One region of the Paenarthrobacter sp. TE3676 genome, then DNA from elsewhere that is predicted to be linked to it. Evidence: riboswitches for the same ligand, from Rfam matches in the RefSeq annotation. Region 1 holds a riboswitch; the other holds the start of a gene.
The links. Region 1 has a riboswitch for thiamine pyrophosphate ahead of thiD (bifunctional hydroxymethylpyrimidine kinase/phosphomethylpyrimidine kinase). Riboswitches for the same ligand answer to the same signal wherever they lie in the genome.
Positions count from the first base shown of each region.

Region 2: another riboswitch for thiamine pyrophosphate. It lies ahead of thiO (glycine oxidase ThiO); the one in region 1 lies ahead of thiD (bifunctional hydroxymethylpyrimidine kinase/phosphomethylpyrimidine kinase).

Region 1 is NZ_JBWBQU010000001.1:503,487-511,099, forward strand. It holds gene ACZ881_RS02485 (Rne/Rng family ribonuclease) at 374-3,592, shown strand; TPP riboswitch at 3,757-3,855, shown strand; gene thiD (bifunctional hydroxymethylpyrimidine kinase/phosphomethylpyrimidine kinase) at 3,846-5,396, shown strand; gene rplU (50S ribosomal protein L21) at 5,772-6,080, shown strand; gene rpmA (50S ribosomal protein L27) at 6,143-6,406, shown strand; gene obgE (GTPase ObgE) at 6,561-7,613, shown strand, end outside.
Region 2 is NZ_JBWBQU010000001.1:26,644-34,256, reverse strand. It holds gene ACZ881_RS00195 (glutamyl-tRNA reductase) at 1-438, shown strand, start outside; gene moeB (molybdopterin-synthase adenylyltransferase MoeB) at 518-1,720, opposite strand; gene ACZ881_RS00185 (TetR/AcrR family transcriptional regulator) at 1,727-2,461, shown strand; gene ACZ881_RS00180 (DUF3107 domain-containing protein) at 2,512-2,736, shown strand; gene ACZ881_RS00175 (hypothetical protein) at 2,775-3,077, shown strand; gene ACZ881_RS00170 (4a-hydroxytetrahydrobiopterin dehydratase) at 3,153-3,488, opposite strand; gene ACZ881_RS00165 (thiazole synthase) at 3,502-4,299, opposite strand; gene thiS (sulfur carrier protein ThiS) at 4,302-4,538, opposite strand; gene thiO (glycine oxidase ThiO) at 4,535-5,803, opposite strand; TPP riboswitch at 5,796-5,914, opposite strand; gene thiE (thiamine phosphate synthase) at 5,942-6,613, shown strand; gene ACZ881_RS00145 (ferritin-like fold-containing protein) at 6,644-7,312, opposite strand; gene ACZ881_RS00140 (RNB domain-containing ribonuclease) at 7,354-7,613, shown strand, end outside.

The DNA.
Region 1 (7,613 bases):
ACGGAGCTCCACGACACAGCGACCTACCCTGGGAATGTGCAGGGGTGTGAGAGAATGAACATGGCCGGGAGTCGATCCACATTCGAATTCCGGTCCGGTGACTTTGTTCCCAAGACCGCCAGTATGAGCTGGGCATGCCCGGATCGCGTGATCCTCGGTAGGCCCGCCATGACAATGGACGGCACCTGGTTGTGGCAGCAGAACAACGGGTTTCAGAATAAAGCCGCCGGCCTTCCAGGGCTGCCGCACCCCAATGCTGGTGCGAACCGGAAGGCATACTGCCGACTTCTGTCAACGCCTGCGGGTTTTGACAATATTTGCTCCACTGGGCGCCGGATGTGGCGGCGTCGCTGGGGCAGGAGTGTTGCCACATATGGATAATGACCAGGTTGTAGCCGTTAATGACGAGGCAGCTCCCGCGGAAACTGCGGAAGCGCCCAAGAAAGCCACCAGGACCCGGCGCAAGGCAGCGCCCAAAGTCGCCGCTGACGTAGAGGCACCTGCGGCCGAGGCCCCCGCCTCGGAAGCCGCCCCTGAGGCCGCCGCAGCACCAGTGCGTCGCACGCGTTCCCGCAAGAAGGCAGAGCCCGCCGAAACCCTGCCCGGTTTGGGCGACGAAGCCACTGCTGTGGGCGAAGACGCCGCTGCCGCCCCGGCAGCTGCCGAAGCCAAGCCCGAAGCGGCCGCTGAGCCGGCCCCCGAAAAGCCGGTCCGCCGTCGTCGTGCTACCAAGCCCAAAACTGAAGCCGTAGAGGCGCCGGTTGCCGCGGAAGCCGCGCAGGAAACCACGACGCCGGAAAATGGCTCCCAGCCGGAAGTACCGGTCCCTGAGGTAGCCACCGATGTTGCTGCCCAAAACCCGGAAGCGGAAGCCGCCGCGGACGAAGCTGCCGAAGAAGCTGCCCCTGCAACGTCCACCTCCCTGTTCATGGAGCCGGTTTCCATCACCTCCATGATCTTCCAGGCCCCGGACCTCACCACAGTTCCCCGCGTCGCCGCGGTGGAAGAGAAGGCTGAGGAGCCCGAAGAAGAAACCGAAACTACCACTGAAGGCGAGCTGGAAGACGCAGGTAGTCGCCGGCGTCGCAGGAGCCGCGGCCGCCGTGGCCGCCGTGGAACCGAGCGGGACGAGAACGAGACCGAGGATGGCACCGAGTCCGAGGACGAGGAAGCGCCGGTAGTAGAAGCCCTCGAAGAAGGTGTCACGTCTCGGCGCAGGCGTCGTCGCCGCCGTGGAGACCAGGATCTTGAACTGACCGGCGGCTCGGATGATGATCCGCCCAACACAGTCACCCGTGTCCGCGCGCCGCGCCCCATCACGGAGACAGCACCCTCCAACCGCGTTACCGGCGTCAAGGGATCCACCAGGCTGGAGGCCAAGAAGCAGCGCCGACGCGAGTCCCGTGAAACCGGACGCCGCCGCCAGGTCATCACCGAGGCTGAGTTCCTTGCTCGCCGCGAGTCGGTGGACCGCCAGATGATCGTCCGCCAGCGCGACGACAGAATACAGATTGGTGTCCTGGAAGACGGTGTGCTTGCTGAGCACTTCGTGTCCAAGACCCAGCAGGACTCCCTGATCGGCAACGTGTACTTGGGCAAGGTCCAGAACGTGCTGCCGTCCATGGAAGCTGCGTTCGTGGACATCGGACGGGGCCGTAACGCCGTCCTGTACGCCGGTGAAGTCAACTGGGACGCAGTCAACCTTGAAGGCCAGCCGCGCCGGATCGAGAACGCCCTGAAGTCCGGCGACTCCGTCCTGGTCCAGGTCACCAAGGACCCCGTGGGACACAAGGGTGCCCGCCTTACCAGCCAGATCTCCTTGCCGGGCCGCTACCTGGTGTACGTACCCGGTGGTTCCATGACCGGCATCTCACGCAAGCTGCCCGACGTCGAGCGCAACCGCCTCAAGCGCATCCTGAAGGACCGCCTGCCGGAGAACGCCGGTGTCATTGTTCGCACAGCAGCCGAGGGCGCTTCGGAGGAAGAGCTCACCCACGACATCAACCGTCTGCGTGCGCAGTGGGAAGGCATCGAAGGACAGGCCTCGTCCACCAAGGTCCTGGCTCCGGAACTGCTCTACGGCGAACCTGACCTCACCATCAAGGTGGTCCGTGACGTCTTCAACGAGGACTTCTCCAAACTGATCGTCTCCGGCGACGACGCCTGGGACACCATCGAGGCTTACGTGACATACGTTGCCCCTGATCTGGTGGGCCGCCTCGAAAAGTGGACCAAGGACCAGGACATCTTCGCCGCGTGGCGCATCGACGAGCAGATCCACAAGGCCCTGGAGCGGAAGGTCTTCCTGCCTTCCGGCGGTTCGTTGGTCATCGACCGCACCGAGGCCATGACTGTAGTGGACGTCAACACCGGCAAGTTCACCGGCAGTGGCGGAAACCTTGAAGAAACAGTCACCAAGAACAACCTGGAAGCGGCCGAGGAAGTTGTTCGCCAGCTTCGTCTGCGCGATATCGGCGGCATTATCGTCATTGACTTCATTGACATGGTCCTTGAATCCAACCGCGACCTCGTCCTCCGCCGCATGGTGGAGTGCCTCGGACGGGACCGCACCAAGCACCAGGTGGCCGAAGTAACGTCGCTGGGCCTGGTCCAGATGACGCGCAAGCGCATGGGTACCGGCCTCCTTGAGGTCTTCGGTGAGCAGTGCGAGCACTGCGCTGGCCGAGGTGTCGTCACGCACGACGAGCCCGTTGAGCACCGACGCGCCAACGTAGTGGCTGCTGAACATCACCGCCCGCACACGGAAGCGCAGCAGCCTGCTGCGCGGACCGAACGCAAACGCCGCCGCGGCAAGGGCGGGGGACCGGCTGTTGCCGAAGCTCCCGCGCAGGTCCACACCACCACGTCCGCCCCGGTCGCAGCATCCACCACGGCTGAACCGCAGGATCCTGCCCGGATAGCCAAAGCCGAGGCAACCAGGGCCGCCCTGGCGACGATTGCCGCTGCAGCGCACGCCGCACACCTGCACGACGACGAAGTTCACCGTGCAGAGGAGGAAGCGCGGGCGGCAGGCCGGCACGAGCCGGACGGAAGCCCTACAGCCGGCACCGCCGCCAGTAGTGAAGCAGGCAGCGGCGAAGCAGGGGCTTCAGCCCGCGATGCTGCAAGCAGGGAAGCAGCAGTCCAGGAAGCAAGATCTACTCCCGTACTGCGCTTCGGCGGGGAAGAAGTTGCCTTGCCGTTCGTTGAGCACCACGAGGAACCGCAGGCAGCCAAGCCTGCGATGAGCCTGGATCTGCTGGCCGAAGCGTTTTCGCACCTCGGTGCGGCTCCGGCACCCGAGCAGGAAGCCGCTCCGGTTTCAGCCCCGAAGGCTGCTTCTCCGGCACGGACTGCTGAGGAAGATCCCGAGGCTGTTTCAGCCTCGCGTGGTCGTCGTGGTCGCCGTAACCGGAGTGCCAGCAGGGCCCAGGGCGCGGCCAATGAAACCAGCGTTGAACACCATGAGGCGACAGCGTCGGCCACCCGGGGTTCGGCCCATGAGGCCAAGGCGCCTGTGGAACCGGCCAAGAAGCTACCAAAGGATGAGCCCATCATCCTCGGCGTTGGAGTTCCTGCTTCCGAGCTCTAATCGCGGCGAATAAGTTGAAGAGGGCCCTGCGCTATGCCAAACGGCGGGTAGCGCGGGGTCCTTTTGCGTCCGCTCTGCAAGCCACGCACAGGCTGCGTTCAGAGTCACATCCGGGCGTCGGTGTGGCCCGGTTCCCGCGGCGCGTTGCTTCCCGGCTACGCTTGGGGACTGACACGGGGTGCCGGGCGTTGGGCCAGGCTGAGATCCAAACCCGTTGAACCTGTCCGGTTAGCACCGGCGAAGGGATGTCCTCATGACTGCATCATCATATTCATCGGTGTACCCCCTCGACGCTCCGGCTTCGGGCCGTCCAACCCCGCGCATTCTGAGCATTGCCGGCTCGGACCCTTCAGGTGGCGCCGGAATACAGGCGGACCTGAAGAGCATCGCCGCTTTCGGCGGGTATGGCATGGCTGCCATCACGGCCCTCACCGCGCAAAACACCAGGGAAGTCAGTGCCGTCCACGTCCCTCCCGCGCACTTCCTGCGTCAGCAACTGGAAGCCATTAGTGCCGACATCACCATTGACGCCGTCAAGATCGGAATGCTCGGCGACGCAGCCGTCATCAACGAGGTCCGGGGCTGGCTCGAAGAGGTGAGTCCCGCCGTCGTGGTCCTTGATCCGGTGATGGTGGCCACCAGCGGTGACCGGCTGCTGCGGGAGTCTGCTGAGAAGGCATTGCGTTCGCTGCTGCCTTTGGCCCACCTCATTACGCCGAACCTTCCTGAACTGGCCATGTTGCTGGGGGAGCCCGAGGCAACTGACTGGGCTTCGGCGCTGGACCAGGGCAAACGGCTGGCAGCGGAGTACGGAAACACGGTCCTGGTCAAGGGCGGCCACCTGCCAGCGCCGGAGTGCCCCGATGCGCTGGTGAACACGAGCGGGCTGCTGTCCCGGGACGTGATCGAAGTGGCAGGTCCCCGGGTTGCAACGCGGAACAGCCACGGTACCGGGTGCTCTCTGTCTTCCGCCTTGGCCACAGTCCAGGCACGAACCGGTGACTGGGAAGTTTCATTGCGGGAAGTCAAGCCGTGGTTGCTAGGGGCATTGCAGGCCTCTGACACCCTGCACGTGGGTCAAGGCAACGGGCCCGTGAACCACTTCCACCACTTCCAGCAGGCATCCACGCCGGGCGCTTTCGCTGCGGCGATGTGGAACGAAGCCGTCCCCGAACTCGAAGCGATTTACGGGCTCCCGTTTATTCAAGGACTTCAATCCGGCGAGCTGCCGGAACGTGACTTCAATTACTACCTTGCCCAGGACGCTCTCTATCTCAATGGGTATTCGAGGGTCCTCGCACGTGCGGGCGCCTTGGCGCCCACGGAGGAAGAACAACTGTTCTGGGCAAAGGCATCACAGCAGTGCCTGGAGGTTGAATCGGAGTTGCACAGGAACTGGCTGAGCACGCGGGAAGCCTCCACGGCAACCGGACCGGTTACCAAGTCCTACGTGGACCATTTACTGGCAACATCCGCCGCCGGCAGCTACGCCGTGGTGCTGGCGGCGATCCTGCCCTGTTATTGGTTGTACGCGGAGGTGGGTCAGCAGCTTCATACGGCATACGTAGACGCCGGCGCGCCTGCGGACCACGCATACGCGGACTGGTTGAAGACTTATGCCGACGAGGATTTCGCGGCGGCAACACGGAAAGCGATCAACTTCACTGCTGCCGCGGCCGTCGCGGCTTCTGGCACGGAGCGGACTGCGATGATGGATGCTTTCACTCAGTCCTGCCGCTACGAGACGGCGTTTTTCGATGCTCCCAGGCTGTTTGCCCAGGCTTCGTTCACGCGCGCTCAGTAGCTTTCCGGGCACGCACTTGAGGCCAATTGCGGCGACACGTCCGCGCGTCGCTGGCCGGATCGCGTTAATCTCGCTCAAACCCTGTAGGCTGTATGGGCACGGTGCCGGGAGAGTCCGTTACAACTGGTGATGCAAGTCACGAGGTAGCCTCCGGACCCGGCCTCATTTGCAGCTGAAGGTCAAACTAGCGTAATCTTGATCTTCGGTGCTTACGCCAACACTTGGGTTATGCCCCTTGGAATTGTTCATGGGATGACTCGCGGACTTCGATTCAGAAGTCCACGGCGTTGAGGCACAGCGCGAACCAGGGCTGATTCCGGTTCAAGGTTCCGCACGCAAATTTTGTAATAAACGTCGAGAGAAGTGAGTACCCAAGTGGTGTACGCGATTGTCCGCGCAGGCGGCCGCCAAGAAAAAGTTTCCGTTGGAGACTACGTAACGCTGAACCGCGTCCCCGGTGGAGCCGGTAGCACGCTTGAGCTGCCCGCATTGCTCCTGGTTGACGGCGAGAAGGTCACCTCCGCAGCTGCGGAACTGGCCAACGTCAAGGTCACGGCTGAGATCCTCGAGGACCTCCGTGGTCCGAAGATCGTCATCCAGAAGTTCAAGAACAAGACCGGCTACCGGAAGCGTCAGGGTCACCGTCAGGAACTGACCAAGATCAAGATCACCAGCATCGCGTAACTTTCGTTACCCGCTGTTCAGGTTTATCAGTTTCCCCAGAAATTTAGAGGCAGGCATTTCACATGGCACACAAAAAAGGCGCGAGTTCCACTCGCAACGGTCGTGACTCCAACGCTCAGTACCTGGGCGTCAAGCGTTTCGGTGGTCAGGTAGTTTCCGCTGGCGAGATCATCGTTCGCCAGCGTGGAACCCACTTCCACCCCGGTGCAGGCGTCGGTCGCGGTGGCGACGACACCCTGTTCGCACTGCAGGCCGGTGCGGTTGAGTTTGGTACTCGCCGCGGCCGTCGCGTAGTGAACATTGTTGCTGCTGCAGCTGCAGAGTAACTACAAGTTCTGAACCGGTGGAGCGGGCCAAACGGCCCGCTCCACCGTTCTTTTAACCGCATTACAATCGACTAGGGCGCTTTAGCGCACTGGTTTTTGCAACAACGCTGGCAACAGCAACAAGCGCTGTAAGACAGCAACTGAGGAGATTCACGTGGCGAGCTTTGTAGACCGGGTAGTCCTGCACGTATCCGGCGGAACCGGCGGCCACGGCTGTGTCTCTGTCAAGCGGGAAAAGTTCAAGCCGCTCGGCGGCCCCGACGGCGGCAACGGCGGCAACGGCGGCGATGTCATCCTGCGCGTATCCGCCCAGACCACAACCCTGCTTGATTACCACCACGCTCCCCACCGCCACGCCACCAACGGTGGCCCCGGCATGGGTGACTGGCGTGGCGGCAAGAACGGTGAAACCCTGATTCTTCCCGTGCCCGATGGCACCGTGGTCAAGACCAAGGACGGCGACGTTCTGGCCGACCTCGTTGGCGAGGGTACTGAGTACATTGCAGCTGCCGGCGGCCAGGGCGGCCTCGGCAACGCCTCCCTTTCATCGCAGAAGCGTCGGGCTCCGGGCTTTGCCCTGCTTGGTATCGAAGGTGAATCCAGCGATATCGTCCTGGAACTTAAGTCCATCGCAGATATCGCCCTGGTTGGTTTCCCTTCTGCCGGTAAGTCGAGCCTCATTGCAGCCATGTCTGCTGCCCGGCCCAAGATTGCCGACTACCCGTTCACTACCCTCATTCCCAACCTCGGCGTGGTGCAGGCCGGCGATGTCCGCTTCACTATCGCCGACGTTCCCGGCCTGATCGAGGGCGCCAGCGAAGGCAAGGGCCTGGGCCACAACTTCCTGCGTCACGTAGAGCGTTGTGCTGCACTGGTTCACGTCCTTGATTGCGGAACCCTTGAATCTGACCGGGATCCTCTGTCCGACCTCGCCATCATCGAGGCCGAACTTGAGAAGTATGCAGTTGACATGAGCTACGCCGGTGTTGACGGTGAAGTGGTGCCCCTTAACGAGCGCCCGAAGCTGGTAGTCCTTAACAAGGTGGATCTTCCTGACGGCAAGGACATGGCCGAGTTCGTCCGTCCTGACCTCGAAGCCCGTGGCTACCGCGTTTTTGAGGTATCTGCAACGAGCCACGAGGGTTTGCGTCAGCTCGGCTTTGCCATGGCTGAGATCGTCCAGGCAGCTCGTGACGCCGTTCAGGCC
Region 2 (7,613 bases), 480 kb from region 1:
GAACTCCTGACGCTCGAATCCGTTCGGCTCGCGGCCCCCCAGGAACAGGCAGAGTCACTCTCGCAGGCCAGCGCAATCGTCAACGGTGCCGCTACCTCATTCGAGTCAGAACGCGAAGCCCGCTCCGTGGACACCGCCATCGTGGCGCTCCGCCGCCACACCATGAACGTCCTGGATGCGGAAATGGAAAAAGTCCGCGCTCGTCACGGCTGTACTGCCGCTGCCGAAGAGGTGGAGTTCGCTTTGCGCCGGATGGTCAAGCAGCTCCTGCACATCCCCACCGTCCGGGCGCGTGAACTCGCGGCAAACGGCCAGCAGGACGACTACGTTGCCGCGCTCGAGGCGCTCTACGGCATCCAGGTGGAACAGCCCCGGGCCGTTGCCCCGTCCGCTGAGTGCCCGGTTGACCACGAGCAACTCCGCTCCGAAAGCGCCTAGCCGCCAGATTGCCGCCCGCCGGTTGGCTGTGCCCAGTTAGCTGGGCGCCCAGCTCTGTCCAGTAAGCCCACCTCTCCGTCTAGTAGACGGGCTTCTGCGGCTCCACATCCCGCACCCAGGCGAGAATACCGCCGTCGAGATGGCTAATGCGGGTGTAACCCGCCTTTTGTGCCGCTTCCAGGACTGCAGCCGAGCGCGTCCCCGCCTTGCAGTGGAACACTATGTCTTTGTCCTGCGGCAGCTCTACCCACGCCTCGCCGGAGAGAATGCGGCCCTGCGGAATGAGCCGCGAGCCATCGATGCTGACGATGCTGTGCTCGCCGGACTCACGGACATCCACGAGTTCGAAGTCCCGCTCCCCCAGCTCCCGTTCGGCAAGCATCCCGGCGAGGTCCTTGGCGGTAACAGTGTGAGCCTGGTCTGTGGCGGCCGGTGGCGTCACGCCGCAGAAGGCTTCGTAGTCGGTCAGCTCAGTGATGGGTTCGGCTTCCGGATCCTTGGAGACCTTGATCTCGCGCCAGCTGCCGCCAAGGGCATCGAAGAGCGCCACACGGCCGAGCAAGGAACGTCCGACGCCGGTGATCAGCTTCACGGCCTCAGTCACCATGAGCGATCCAACCGCTGCGCACAGCATGCCGAACACCCCGCCCTCGCCACAGGACGGCACAGACCCGGCGGGAGGCGCTTCAGGGTAGAGATCCCTGTATGTGGGCCCGTGTTCGGCCCAGAAGACGCTCACTTGGCCGTCAAAACGGAAGATGGAGCCCCAGACATAAGGCTTACCGAGGATGGCAGCGGCGTCGTTCACGAGGTACCGCGTGGCGAAGTTATCGGCGCCGTCCAGGATGAGGTCATATTGCGCAAACAGCTCCAGCGCGTTGGAAGAGTCGAGCCGGATGTCATGCAGGACCACGTTGACCAAGGGGTTGAGCTCGGCAATGGCATTGCGCGCGGATTCGATCTTGGGCGTACCCACGTCCTTCACACCATGGATGACCTGTCGCTGCAGGTTGCTGAGGTCCACCACGTCGTCGTCCACAATGCCAAGAGTGCCCACGCCCGCGGCGGCCAGGTAAAGCAGAGCCGGGGACCCGAGGCCTCCGGCGCCGATGACGAGGACTTTGGCATTCTTAAGCCTGCGTTGGCCCAGGGCGCCAATTTCGGGAATGATGAGATGCCGGGAGTACCGCTCCACCTCGGCCGGAGTGAGTTCGGCGGCAGGTTCGACGAGGGGCGGCAGGACAGCGGGCGCAGCGGTGTGGGCAGCAACAATTGAGGCCATACCCCAATGTATGCCTGCAGATGCCGCGCGGTCATATTACCCCCCGGTAGAGTAGTCATAACTGCAAAGGAAAGGCGGCAGACTGTGGCTGACGGCACACGGGCAAACGATGGAGCACCGGCCAAGCTGGAACGGGCAGGTACAACGCGTTCACCAAGGTTGCCGCGGGACGAGCGCCGCGCACAGTTGCTGAACGCGGCATTGGAAGTTTTCGTCTCCAACGGTTTCCACGGCGCGGCCATGGACGAAATCGCGGAAGCCGCACATGTGAGCAAACCAGTGCTTTACCAGCACTTCCCGTCCAAGCGCGAGCTTTATATGGCTCTCTTGGACAGCCATCTGGCAACATTGACGCAGCTGATGCTCGACGCCTTGAACTCCACCACGGACAACAAGGAACGCGTCAAGGCCGTCATGCGCGCCTACTACAGGTTCATCGCCGACGACGACCAAGCCCACCGCCTGGTGTTCGAGTCCGACCTCATCAACGACCCCGACGTCAGTTCGCGTTTGGAGACTTTCAACAAAACGTTCGCCGACGCCGTGGCCCACGTGATTGCGGAGGACACCAAACTGCCCCCGCTTGAAGCGCAGCTGCTTGGGCGTGGTTTGGCCGGAATGGCGCAGGTCAGCGCCCGGTACTGGCTTGAAACGGATGGAAACCTGGACCTCGATGTGGCCAGCGATCTGATCTATCGTTTAGCTTGGCGCGGAATCAGTCGTTTCCCCAAAGAGTCCTAGGCTACAAATAGAGGACTGACTTAACCCTTGATTGGCTTGGAGGCCTTGCTGTGGAAGTAAAGATCGGCATTCAGAATGTTGGCCGTGAGATCGTGCTCGAATCCTCTTTGGATGCCGATGCTGTTGCCAAGATCGTGGCCGAGGCCGTGACCAAGGGCTCCGAACTTCGCCTTACGGACGAGAAGGGCCGCCAGATCATCGTTCCGGGCAACGTCCTGGGCTACGTGGAGATCGGCGCCGAGGAAGTCCGCCGCGTAGGCTTCGGCGCCCTCTAGCCCAATCCCCACGTCTCGTCGTCCGCTAAGGAGTTTTCATGCTTTCTCTCGTCGTGGTGGTTTTGGCCACCATTGCCACCGGATTCATCGTGTGGGCCAACGACAAGCGGCACGGGAAATACGGGATCGCGCTGCCTGCCGGCGTCTCAGCAGCTGTCGGCACCCTGAGCTGGATCGCATTCATCAGCGCCGGATTGGGCTACCAGCCGGGCGCCACATGGATTCCTTGGGTCCTGCCCATTGTGCTCGGGACTGCCGCGGCGGTTGCCGTGGTGCTCTTCCTGGGCCGGACCCGAACGAAACACGACACTGCGGCGCTCACCAAGGCCCTGCGGCTTTAATGCCTTAAGCCCGCGAGATGGCAGTTAACACCAATGGCCAAGCTTGGGATTGGTGTTAACTGCCATCTCGGCTCTTTACGACGCCGGATACCGCTCAGGCTGCGCAGCTGCGCCTACCTTTGCGGCCGCTTCGCTCACAGCGGTGGCAGCGGCAACGTCACGTTTGGTCACTTGGTCGCCCGCATCGTGGGACACGTAGCGGAGAAAAACCCTGTTGTAGCGCCACTCCAGATCCGGATGATGATTTTGGTCCTCGGCGATCTCTCCAACCGCGGCGATGAGCGCTAGCGCGTCCGCCGCCGTCGAGGTTTTATATACACTCACCAGGCCACCCTGGTACTTCCAGTCCGGAAGGTCCCCGAGGGCATCATTGATGGCTGCTTCAGTCAGTTGGTCTTCCGTGCCTGCCATGACTGCTCCTTCATCAGAGGAACTCTGCCCGGCCCTCCATCGCCGAGGATGCGAGCGCGTGCTCCCGCCGCGGGATCCGGCCCGCCTGCTTGGCCAGCCTACCGGCGATCACAGCGTGTTTGAAGGCCTCGCCCATCTGCACCGGGTTTTGCGCCCGCGTTACGGCGGTGGCAAGCAGGACGGCGTCGCAGCCCAGTTCCATGGCAAGGGCGGCATCGGAGGCTGTCCCGATCCCCGCATCGAGGACCACGGGTACGGAGGCCCGGGAAACGATGAGCTCAATGTTGTGCGGATTCAGGATGCCAAGGCCGGTCCCGATGGGCGATCCCAAGGGCATCACGGCTGTTGCACCCAGGTTCTCGAGCCTGAGCGCGAGTACGGGATCGTCATTGGTATAGGCGAATACCTTGAAGCCTCGGTTCACCAGCTGCTCCGTTGCATCCACCAGTTCCACGGCGTCTGGAAGGAGCGTGTGTTCGTCCGCGATGACTTCCAGCTTCACCCAATGGGTCTCAAGTGCTTCCCGGGCCAGTTCAGCAGTCATCACGGCGTCCTTGGCCGTGAAACAACCAGCAGTATTGGGCAGCACGCGGATGTCATGGTCCACCAGCAGCTGGAACAGCGAGCCCGTTTCGGCGGGCGAATAGCGACGCATCGCCACTGTGGTGAGCTCCGTCCCTGAAGAGAGGAGCGCTGCTCCCAAGCCATCGAGGCTCGGCGCGCCTCCGGTACCCATGATGAGGCGGGAACCGAATTCGACGCCGTCGATCACCAGTGCGTCGGTGCGAACGTCAACGTTTGCTGTTGTCATGATTAGCCTCCCTGGACTGCTGTTACGAGTTCAAGTTCGTCTCCGTCGGAGAGCGCTGTCACGGCCCATTGGCTGCGCGGCACCACCTCGGAATTGCGTGCGACAGCGACTCCCAGCTTGCCGCCGTCGGCCGCTTGTCCGCGAGGGTCCAAGGCGCGACCGGTGACGGCCGTGACGAGGGTACTGACGGATGCGTCGTCAGAGACTGCGTGGTCGGTTCCGTTCACTTTGATGTTCATGCTGTTTCCTTGGTGGTGGTTCGTGCTGCTGGTGTGAGTGTTCGGGCAACAGGGGCGTTGCCCACGAAACGATGGGGCAGGAAGGGGGCCCACCGGGAGTCTGTGGAGCCTTTGAGGAGTTCCCCCACGATCTTGGCGGCCACCGGAGTCAGGAGGACTCCGTGGCGGAAGAATCCTGTGGCAACCACCAGGCCGTCGATGTCACCGTTGGAAACACCGACCCGTCCGAGCAGTGGAGCGTTGTCCGGAGTTCCGGGCCGGGCGCGGGCGGTTGCTTCAAGGAGTTCCAGTTCAGCCACTGCGGGGACCAATACTTGGGCGTCCCTCAGCAATTGGTAAACGCCACCCGCCGAGACCGCGTTGGAAGAGGCTGACAACCCGTCTTCGCGTTGCGTGGCTCCAATCACCACAGTTCCGTCGTCCCGGGGCACGATGTAAACCGGCACCCCGCGAACCATCCCGCGAATCGTTGATGTGACCAAGGGCCGCAGGTGATCGGGGACGCGAAGCCGGAGGATGTCCCCGTAGACCGGCCTTACGGGAAGCCTGAGGCCTTCAGGAAGACCGGAGAGTTGGGACGCCCCGAGCCCGTTGGCCACCACCGTTTCTCCGGCGTGAACGGTGACTCCTGAGTCCAGCGCCACGCCTGTGACACGCCCGCCTTCCCACAGCAAACCGCGCGCCCTGTAAGCAATGGCGAATCCGTCATCGGCTCCCGACACCCAGGAACTGTCATTGGGCGAATGGGCTGCCAGTCCTGCCAGGAGGCATGCCGCGAGTTTCCTTGGATCGACTTGGTGGTCGGCAGGTATATCGAAAGCACAGGAGATCTGCGGGCTGAGGAGCGGCTCCCGTTGCCTCGCGTCCCGCAGAGCGATAGGTTCGACTTCCAGGCCAGCCGCAAGCTGGACCGACCTTAAGTCTGCGAGCGCCCGGCGGTCGGCTGCGTCGGCACCCACGGCGAGGGTCGGCGTCGTGCGATATCCGTTGTCCTCTGCGCCTTGATGCAGGCCGTCCACGAAGGAGGGCCAGAGCTGGGAAGACTCAAGCATTAACTCAAGAAGGTCTTCTTCCTGGTAATGGAGTTCGCTGACGGGTGCAAGCATGCCTGCCGCTGCGAAGGACGCGCCGGAAGCGGGAGCGGGGTCGATCAGCGCAACTGAACGGCCCAATCGCCGGGCTTCGTGAGCGATGCCGAGGCCGATGACGCCGCCACCAATGACGGCAACGTCTGTCTGGAGGCGGGTATGGCGGGAATCTGCCATTCGTTTCCTTCCCTACGCCGGTACTAGCCGGATCAGGTCAAGCGGTCGGCGCTGAAGCCCTCTCAGCCGGACAGTCATATGACGAATGTCGCGGCTCCCGCAGTACGAGCCCAGTTTAGAGGAACTACTCTGGTTCCCATGACTCAGCCTGACGCTCTTGCCTCCGCCCGCCTTTACCTGTGCACCGATGCCCGTAAGCAGCAGGGCGATTTTGAGGACTTTGTGGACGCCGCTTTCGAAGGCGGCGTGGACATCATCCAACTCCGCGACAAGACGCTGGAAGCTGCCGAGGAACTGGAGATGTTGACCGTCCTGCGGAGCGTCGCACAACGGCACGGACGGCTTTGGGCTGTCAACGACCGGGCCGATGTTGCCAGCATTTCCGGGGCTCCCGTGTTCCACATCGGGCAAAAGGACCTGCCCCTGACTGCAGCCCGGACCCTCCTGCCGAACGCCACCGGCATAGGCCTCTCCACCCACACAACCGAACAAATCGATGCCGCTGTGGCCACCTCCCAAGGGCCCCTGGGACTGGACTATTTCTGCGTGGGTCCGGTCTGGGCAACACCCACCAAACCCGGTCGCGCTGCTGTCGGTTTGGACCTGGTCACATATGCCGCAGAAGCGGTCAAGCGCTCGGGCGACGGTGTGACCCTCCCTTGGTTCGCCATTGGTGGCATCGATCTCAGCAACGTTGAACAGGTTGTGAAAGCGGGCGCCGGCCGGATCGTGGTGGTCCGCGCCATCACAGCGGCACCGGACCCGACGGCGGCGGCCAAGTCGCTGCTGGAAGCCTTGGATTCCGTCTAGGGAAGCCGGAGGTTCCGCGCGATCCGCGGGCTAGGCGGTCAGGCCGAGGCCAGTCATCCGGCGGGCGTGCTTTTCGGCGAGCTCCGTCGTCAGCCTTTTCGCCGCGGCACGCGCGTCCCCGCCGCTTTTCAGCATCGGCCCCAGCAGGGGGTGTTCCATGCCCACGCGTTGCGCCTGCGTCAGCGCTTCCCCCACCAAGCGGCGGCCCCACAGCGCCAATCGCGAAGCGAGGCGCGGGTCATCTGCCAAGGCCCGCCTGAGCAGGACGCGAAGGACTTCCGTGGCCTGATCGGGTGAAGCAACGCGCTCAACGAAATGCTGCGTTGTCGGGTCGAGGAACATCGAGACAGCCCTATAGAAATCCGATGACACAGTATCGATGACATAGGCCTTCATCACGGATTCGAACCAGTCCCCCGGCTTGGTGCGCTCGTGGAAGTGATCGAAGGAGCGCTGAAACGGCAGCATGGCACGTTCGGGATCCAGACCCATCTCCGACAGGCGGTCGTTGAGGAGGGCGAAGTTTCCGTAGGCCCCCACTGCGATCTTCGCGAGCACGGACCTGTCGTGAAGCGTGGGTGCATAGCGGGAATCCAAGGAGAGCCGCCCGAAGGCGGACAGTTCGCCATACGCCATGGCTCCAAGCAACTCCGCTGAGAGTTGCCCGGCATAGGCTGCGGCGTCCGGGGAAGTGCCCATGATCCAAGACTATCGGCCCATTTCGGGCTAACCTGATTTTCGTGTCACATCATCGGATTGCGCCCAACGTCGACGACTCGTCGGACCAGCTCGCCTCGGCCCTCGCCGCCCTGAGGACGGAGCTGGAACTCCCCGGCGAATACCCGGCAGAAGCTGTGGAGGAGGCACGGGAAGCGGTGGAGGCCCTTGAGCTGCCGGCCCAGGACCTGCGGGATATTCCTTTTGTGACCATCGACCCCGCGACGTCCACCGACCTGGACCAGGCTCTGTTCATTGAACGGGCCGGTGATGGATACAAGGT